One region of the Pseudogemmatithrix spongiicola genome, then DNA from elsewhere that is predicted to be linked to it. Evidence: riboswitches for the same ligand, from Rfam matches in the RefSeq annotation. Region 1 holds a riboswitch; the other holds the start of a gene.
The links. A riboswitch is a leader RNA that binds a small molecule or an ion and turns the genes downstream of it on or off. The one in region 1 is predicted to bind S-adenosylmethionine.
Positions count from the first base shown of each region.

Region 1 (4,073 bases):
CTGCCTCGGCGGCCGGCTGCTGCGCTTCGGGGTACTCGTGACCGCCCCGCAGCTACTGCGTCCATTGTTTGGATAGCCGCGCCCCGCGATTGCGCGGCCACTGCACGATTCACAGACTCCGAGTATGCCGCGTTCTCCATTGCTGACGACCGTCGCCGCGAGCGGCGCCCTGTTGATCGCCGCCTGCGGTGAGGCCATTCCGCCTGTGCCCTGCACCGAAGGCGGCACCGGCAACCTCACCGTCTCGGTGTCCGGTGTTCCCGACGGCGAGACGGCTGCAGTGACGGTGAGCGGTCCCGGCGGCAGCTTCGCGCTCAGCGCCACGCAGACCTTCACGGGCATCGCCTCGGGCATCTACACGGTGAACGCGTCCGCCGTCTCCGTCACGGACCCGCTCATCGACGCGGTACACGGCGATGTGACCTTGCCGCGCAGCGTCTGCGTGTATGACACGCGCAGCGCGACGACCAACGTGACGTACGCGCGGATCCCGACCAGCGGCAATCTCTGGTTCGGTGCGGGCTACTACACGCTGGGCTTCTCCACCTCGCAGCTGGCGGCCACCGCGACCCTGGCGCCCAACGTGACCGCAGGCACCCGCGGCGGTGCCGGCGTCACGTTCGATCGCCAGGGCAACCTGTGGGTGCGCGGCCAGTCGAACAGCGACCCCGCGCTCATGCGCTACGCGTCCGCACAGCTCTCCGGCACGGGCAACCCGGTCGCGGAACGCAGCATCAACATCGCAAGCCTCAGCTGCCTCGGCCCGGGCGCATTGGCCTTCGATCCGTACGGCAATCTGTGGATGAGCCTCGGCTGCCAAGGCCGCATCGTGCGCCTGACGCCGGCGCAACTGCTGACCTCGGGCACGGTGTCGCCGACGGTGCAGATCACCGGGCTCACGAACCCGAATGGCATCGCCTTCGACGTGGCGGGAAATCTGTGGGTGGCTGACCAGACACACCTGCGCCGCTATGACGCCGCGCGCCTGGGGACGACGATCACGACGGCGGCGAATCTCTCCGTGGCGTTCACCACGCCGACGCCGCCGACGCCAGGGGCCACCGCGCTGAGCGCGTTCCATCTGGCCTTCCGCCCGAACGGCGAACTCTGGGTGAGCAGCTTCGAGGAGAAGGCCTTGTACCGTGTCGAGCCGTCGGTGGTCGCTGCGACCGGCACGCAGGCCGCGACGCCCACGCGCATCCTCTACTTCAATCAGTTCACGATGCCCAAGGGCTTCGCCTTCGATAACGCCGGCGGGCTCTTCATCGGGCATGAGCAGTCGAAGTTCGTGCGCCTGGCACCGACACAGCTGGACGTGAACAGCACGCCGGCCTCGCCGACGGTGCCGCAGCGCACGATTGCCTCCGCGTCGATCCTCGGCTTCGGCGACGACGTGGCGATCTTCCCGGCACCGGCCACGACGCCGCTGTATCACCGCGCGCCGTAGCGCGCGCCCGCGCGCGCCATGGCGCGCCGAGACCGGCCACCTTGCCATCCGTTCATCCGGATGCTAGGATATAGTCCACAACCGATTCCGTGGCGATTTCGAGGCAACTTGCGGCCACGTTAAACATTCAGCTAAAGCGCCGGCCCGGTGCGCCTCCTCGCTCCGGGCCTTCGTGCTTTTGGGAACCACCGTGACAGCCAGCTCCGCCAGCGCAGCCGCGCCCGCCCCCGCGCCCTTCCAGATCTCCTTCGAGTTCTTCCCGCCGAAGACCGACGAGATGGAGGCCACGCTCTGGAAGTCCATCCAGCGGCTCGCGCCGCTCACGCCGCACTTCGTGTCGGTGACCTACGGCGCCGGCGGCTCCACGCGCGAGCGCACGCACCACACGGTGCATCGCATCCTGCAGGAGACCTCCCTGGTGCCGGCCGCGCACCTGACCTGCGTGGCCGCGACGCGCGAGGAAATCGACGCCGTCGCCGACGACTACTGGAACGCCGGCGTCCGCCACGTGGTCGCGCTGCGCGGTGACATCCCCGGTGGCGATGCGCCCTACTTCCCCACCCCGGGTGGCTACGCCTACGCCGCGGAGCTCGTGGAAGGCCTGCGCAAGCGCCGCGACTTCGAGGTCTCGGTCGCTGCGTATCCTGAGGTGCATCCCGAGGCGAAGTCGCCGCAGGAAGACCTCGACAACCTCAAGCGCAAGCTCGACGCCGGCGCGACGCGCGCCATCACCCAGTTCTTCTTCGACAACTGGGCCTACCTGCGCTTCGTGGACCGCGCCCGCAAGGCCGGCATCACCGCGCCGATCGTGCCGGGCATCATGCCCGTCACGAACTTCACGCAGACGGCGAAGTTCGCGAAGGTCGCCGGCGCGAGCGTGCCGAGCGCCTTCGCGAAGCATTTCGAAGGGCTCGAGGACGATCCCGAGACCCGCAAGCTGGTCGCCGCGTCGCTGGTCGCCGAACAGGTCACGCAGCTCGCCCAGGCCGGCGTGAAGGAGTTCCACTTCTATACGCTCAACCGCGCCGACCTCACGTACGCCATCTGCCACCTGCTCGGCCTTCGCGCACGCACGGTGCAGGCGGACCGGGGCACGGAGGCGGCATCATGAGCACGTTCACCCGCGCCTCTCGCATCGAGGCCCTCCACGCCGAAGCCAAGCATCGCCTGCTGATCATCGATGGCGCGATGGGCACGATGGTGCAGACCTACGGGCTCACCGAGAAGGATTACCGCGGCTCGCGCTTCGCCGACTGGTCGCGCGACCTCAAGGGCAACAACGACCTGCTGATCCTCACGCGGCCTGATGTGGTCGGCGGCATCCACCGCGCCTACCTCGAAGCCGGCGCTGATATCATCGAGACGGCGACGTTCAACTCGACGCGCATCTCGATGGCCGACTACGGCATGCAGGAGATCGTGCGCGAGCTCAACACGGAAGGCGCACGGTTAGTGCGCCATCTATGTGATGAGTTCGAGGCCAAGGACGGACGCCCCCGCTGGACCGCCGGCGTGCTCGGCCCCCTCAATCGCACCGCCTCGCTCTCGCCGGACGTCAACGACCCCGGCGCGCGCAACATCACCTTCGCCGAGATGGTGGAGGCCTACGCCGAGTCCACGCAGGGCCTGCTGGACGGCGGCACCGACATCATCCTGATCGAAACGATCTTCGACACGCTGAACGCCAAAGCGGCGATCTTCGCCGTCGAACGCGTGTTCGACGAACGCGGCGAGCGTGTGCCGGTGATGATCTCCGGCACCATCACCGACGCCTCGGGCCGCACACTCACCGGCCAGACCACCGAGGCCTTCTGGAACTCGGTGATGCACGCCAAGCCCTTCAGCGTGGGCCTCAACTGCGCGCTCGGCGCCAAGGACCTGCGCGGATACGTACAGGAGCTCGCGCGCGTCGCCGACTGCTACGTGACGGTGCATCCGAACGCCGGCCTGCCGAACGAGATGGGCGGCTACGACGAGACGCCGGCCTACACCTCGTCGATTCTGAAGGAGTTCGCCGAGAGCGGCCTCGTGAACGTGGTCGGCGGCTGCTGCGGCACGACGCCGGCGCATATCAAGGCGATCGCCGAGGCGGTGAAGGGCCTGCCGCCGCGCACGATTCCCGAGATTCCGAAGCGCCTGCGCCTCTCGGGTCTCGAGCCCCTGGTCATCGGCCCCGACTCGAACTTCGTGAACGTCGGCGAGCGCACGAACGTCACGGGTTCCAAGAAGTTCGCCGAGCTGATCATCGGCAATCGCTACGACGAGGCGCTCGAGGTCGCGCGCCAGCAGGTCGAGGCGGGCGCGGTGATCATCGACATCAACATGGATGAGGGCATGCTCGACGCCGAGGCGGCGATGACGCGCTTCCTCAACCTCGTGGCGTCGGAGCCGGGCATCTCGAAGGTGCCGATCATGCTCGACAGCTCGAAGTTCAGCGTCATCGAGGCCGGCCTGCGCTGCGTGCAAGGCAAGGGCATCGTGAACTCGATCTCGCTGAAGGAAGGCGAAGCCGAGTTCATCCGCCAGGCGACGCTGGTGCGCCGCTACGGCGCGGCCGTGATCGTCATGGCCTTCGACGAGCAGGGGCAGGCGGACACGGTCGAGCGCAAGGTCAGCATCAGCGAGC
Region 1 covers NZ_CP130613.1:401,892-405,964, reverse strand. Annotated here, with positions in the region: gene Strain318_RS01835 (hypothetical protein) at 1-76, shown strand, start outside; gene Strain318_RS01830 (Vgb family protein) at 125-1,447, shown strand; SAM riboswitch at 1,527-1,602, shown strand; gene metF (methylenetetrahydrofolate reductase) at 1,638-2,558, shown strand; gene metH (methionine synthase) at 2,555-4,073, shown strand, end outside.

Region 2 (4,073 bases), 520 kb from region 1:
CATGCACGCCGTCGCCGATGCGGACAGCGGTCGCGACGAGGCGCACGGCGCGTCCACGCCGCGCGGCCGCGCGCGCCTCGAGCGCCAACGACGCATCGATGCCCGTCGCGCGCACGCGCAGCGCCGCCGGATCCACGCCGAAGCCCAGCCACGCCAGCACGGCGATCTTGTCCGCGGCATCGGTGCCGTCGAGGTCGCGCGTGGGATCGGCTTCGGCGAAGCCCGCCCGCTGCGCCGCCGCGAGTGCGTCCGCAAACGGGACGCCCTGCTCGACACGCGAGAGGATGTAATTGGTGGTGCCGTTGAGCACGCCGCGGATGCGATGCAGTCCGTGGCCGGCCAGCGACTCGCGCAGCAGGCGCACCACCGGCACGCCGCCCCCGACCGCCGCCTCGAAGTCGAGCGTGGCACCGGCCGCGCGATGCGCGCGGGCCAGCGCATCCAGCGCCGGCCCTTCGATGCGCAACAGGGCCTTGTTGGCGGTCACCAATCGCCGGCCGCGCACCAACGTGCCATGCGCGACGGCGCGCGCCGCCGTCGTGCCGCCGATGGCTTCGACCACGATGTCCGCGGGAGTCTCAAGGAAGTGGTCCACGCGATCGGTGAACAGCGCGCGGTCCACCGACACCGCGCGCGGGCGATCGGCATCCCGCACCAGCACGCGCGTGACTTGGTAGCGCACACCGCGACGCTGCCGCAGTGCCTCGCCATGCCGCTCCAGCAAGTCAAGCAGCGCCGCACCGACGGTGCCGCAGCCGGCCACCGCGACCTTCACGACTGACGTCATGCGGCCACCTCCACCGCGCTCGCCGCAGCAGTCGCGGACTCGCCCAACGCCTCGCGGAGCAGTGCGGACACCTGCGCATGCTCGATGAGGAACGCGTCGTGCCCATGCACCGAGTGGAGTTCCCGATACGCGCCGCCGGCCGCACGGACCCACGCCTGCACTTCGCTGGCGTCGCAGAACAGGTCGCCGGGAATCCCGACGCCCGTGAACTGCGTGCGCGAGGCCCGCAGCCGCTCGCCGATGCCCCCGCGATCGCCCGCGACATCGTGCGTGTCCATCACGTCAATGAGCGTGCGATACGTCTCGGCATCCATGCGCGCCACGAGTCGCTCGCCGTGCCGCGCCAGCCACTCGCTCACACGGAAGCTGCCGTCACGACCGCGCTCGCGGCCGAATCGGGCATCGAGCCCCGGTGCCGTTCGGTATGAGAGCATGGCGATTTGCCGCGCCAAGGCCAGTCCCGCGTCGCCTCCCAACGCGAGCGCCTGCCGCTGCACCGCCGACCATGCAATCGCACCCGCGCCGAGTCGCGCCGGCGCCGCGAACACCAAGGCCCGCAGCGCACGGCCGGGAAAGCCGGCCGCGAACTCCAACGCCACCATGCCGCCGAGCGATCCGCCGACCACGAGCGCGACGCGCTCGATGCCGAGGCGCTCCAGCAGCACGGCGATCGCACGCGCCTGGTCGCGCACCGTCAGCACCGGGAATCCGTCGATGCTACTCGGTCCCGAGCTGCCGTAGCACGAGCCGAGCAGGTTTGGCGCAAGCACGGCCCACCGCGTCGTATCGATGGCGCGCGCGGGCCCGATCTGCGGCGCCCACCAATCGCCCGCAGCATCAGCCGAGCCGGTGAGTGCATGCAACACGAGCACGACGTTGTCGCGGCGGGCGTTGAGCGCACCGTCCACGTGGTACGCGATGGTGGCATCGCGAAGCATTCGCCCGCTGTCGAGCGCGAGAGGCGGCAACGCGAGGCGCTGCGGCGCACGCGATGCGGACGAGGGATGCGGCGGGATGGCGGACGGGGACACAGGCGCTCCACGGATGAAAGGACACCGCGAAACGCAAAGGCCCTCTCGATCGAGAGGGCCGCAGGGGACGGTCCGGAAGCGACACCGTGTGAACGAAAAAACCCACGGGGTCGCCGCGGGCTCGTAGCGTTTTAGCACTTTGTTTAGCGTGGCGGCAATCGCGGCAAATCACCACGGGCTTCGGTTGTGATGGGAAGGCTATCGGGCGCCGACGCGCACGTCAAGGCGTCGGCGCCCAGTGTCCCGTCATGCGTACAACGCCGTGACCGCCGTCTCGAAATCCTCGCGATGCCCACCCGCGATGATGCGCGCCGTCGTCTCGTACCCCGCCACCTCCAGTCGCTTCGCCGCCTCGAGCATCGTCGCCACCTCGAAGCGCTTGCCCTCGATCACCGCGAGATACTGCTCCACCGCGGTGAGATAGCCCATCATGCCGCCAAGCTCCGTGGGCGCGTACACCTTCTGCGCGGCGCGCAGCGTCTCGACCCCGCGATGTTGGTCCGGCATCACGAGATTCTCGCTGCCGCAGACGACCTTCAACCGCGCGTTCGCCGCGCATGCGGCCACGGACACGGAATCCAGCGTCGCGCCCGCCGCGTTCACGACCAACGCGTCCATGGGCAGCGCAAGGAACTCCTGCTTCCGCTCCGGGCCCCAGGTGCGGATGCCCATCGCCTCCAACTCGGCGCGGCGCTCGTCCCGCGATTCGCAGGCGAGGATCGTCACGCCCGCGTGCTGCCGCAGCTGCGCGATGATGTGCATGCCGATGTTGCCGCAGCCAATCAAGCCGACAGTGGTGCGCTCGAGCGGCAATCCGAAGGCCCGCAGCATCCCGTGCAGGATCTGGTAGTTGCCCTCACCCGTCGGCACCGACGTGTCGGCGACGACGCTGCCCGCGAAACGCGCATTGAGGAACTCCAGCGATCCCATCGCGCCGCCATGCATGCGGCCGTGTCCGAGATCCTGCCCCGTCGTGATATGGATACCCGCGGTCCGCTCGCAGTCGGCCAAGCATTCCGCCGCCCAGGCCAGCATCTCGGCGTCGCGGGGATTGCCGACGCGCGATTCCGGCGTCGGCGCGAGCACGCACTTGCCGCCCACCACCCGCGTGAGGTCGCGCAACGCCAACGGCCCGCCGACGCGAATCACGCGTGACCAGTGGACCTTCTCCTCCATACCCATCGCGAGGGCGATGCTCTCGCGGTCGGTCGTGAACCCCGGCGACTCCGTGCGTTCCAGCGGCGCGATGCGGAATCCGCCCAACGAGAGCTTGCCGGAACCCGGCGGCGCGTGCGTCGCAATCGAGAGCGTCCACCCGGCCTGCGGGTGCGAATAGCGATAGACCCAGACGTTTGGGTTGCGGGTCTCGAGCAGCTCGGGCACGAGCGCGGCGCAGTCGGCGGGGGGGAGAACGGTGTGCGTCACGCCCTAAAGGTAGCAGACACAACGACTTCCGTTCATGCAGTAGTTGTTACAATACCTTCCATCCAATAATGTTGACATTTTGTTGTATGTATACAACATTACGTGCACCATGAAGACATCAAGCGCATCCAACGAAGGTCCGCGCATCCATAACCGGCTCGCGGTCCTCCGCGCCGAACGGGACCTCACGCGCCAGCAACTCGCGGAAGCCCTCGGTGTGAACTACCAGACGATCGGTTACCTCGAGCGCGGCGAGTACAACCCATCGCTCGATCTCGCGCTCCGCATCGCCGAGCTCTTCGCGCTGCCGGTCGAGGCGATCTTCTCGCGCCAGCCGTTCGCCCCGCTCTCGCAAATGGTCTACGCCCGCCCTGACGCCCTTCCCTCGGACCGAGGTACCCGTCCATGACCACGACGACCGCGACCATTCCGCCACTGCACGTCCGCCGCCGCAACATCCTGATCTTCGCGACGAGCTATCCGCTGCTCTCGGTGCTGCTGTGGATCACGATGCGCGACTCGAACTTCTTCGCGCTCACTCACCTGGCGATGACCATCCTGATCCTCTGGCAGTTCGCCATCGAACGCGTGGGCCGCGTCGGCAAGGCGATCGGCGATGACATCGACAGCCGGCTCGACGAGCGGCAGCTCGCCTTGCGCAACGCTGCATACCTGGACGCGTACCGAATCGCGTCCGGCATTGTCCTGCTCGGCGTCATCTGGATCGCACTCGGCATTGACCTCAAGCTGTGGTGGGTCCCCTCGACGTATGATGAGTGGAACATCATTTTCTCGGGGCTGTTCATCTACCTGCTCACCCTACCGAGCGC
Region 2 covers NZ_CP130613.1:917,793-921,865, reverse strand. Annotated here, with positions in the region: gene Strain318_RS04115 (homoserine dehydrogenase) at 1-787, opposite strand, end outside; gene Strain318_RS04110 (homoserine O-acetyltransferase family protein) at 784-1,818, opposite strand; SAM riboswitch at 1,930-2,003, opposite strand; gene Strain318_RS04105 (hypothetical protein) at 2,065-3,243, opposite strand; gene Strain318_RS04100 (helix-turn-helix transcriptional regulator) at 3,353-3,652, shown strand; gene Strain318_RS04095 (hypothetical protein) at 3,649-4,073, shown strand, end outside.
Region 2: linked by a shared signal. The riboswitch ahead of Strain318_RS04110 (homoserine O-acetyltransferase family protein) and the one ahead of metF (methylenetetrahydrofolate reductase) in region 1 are both predicted to bind S-adenosylmethionine.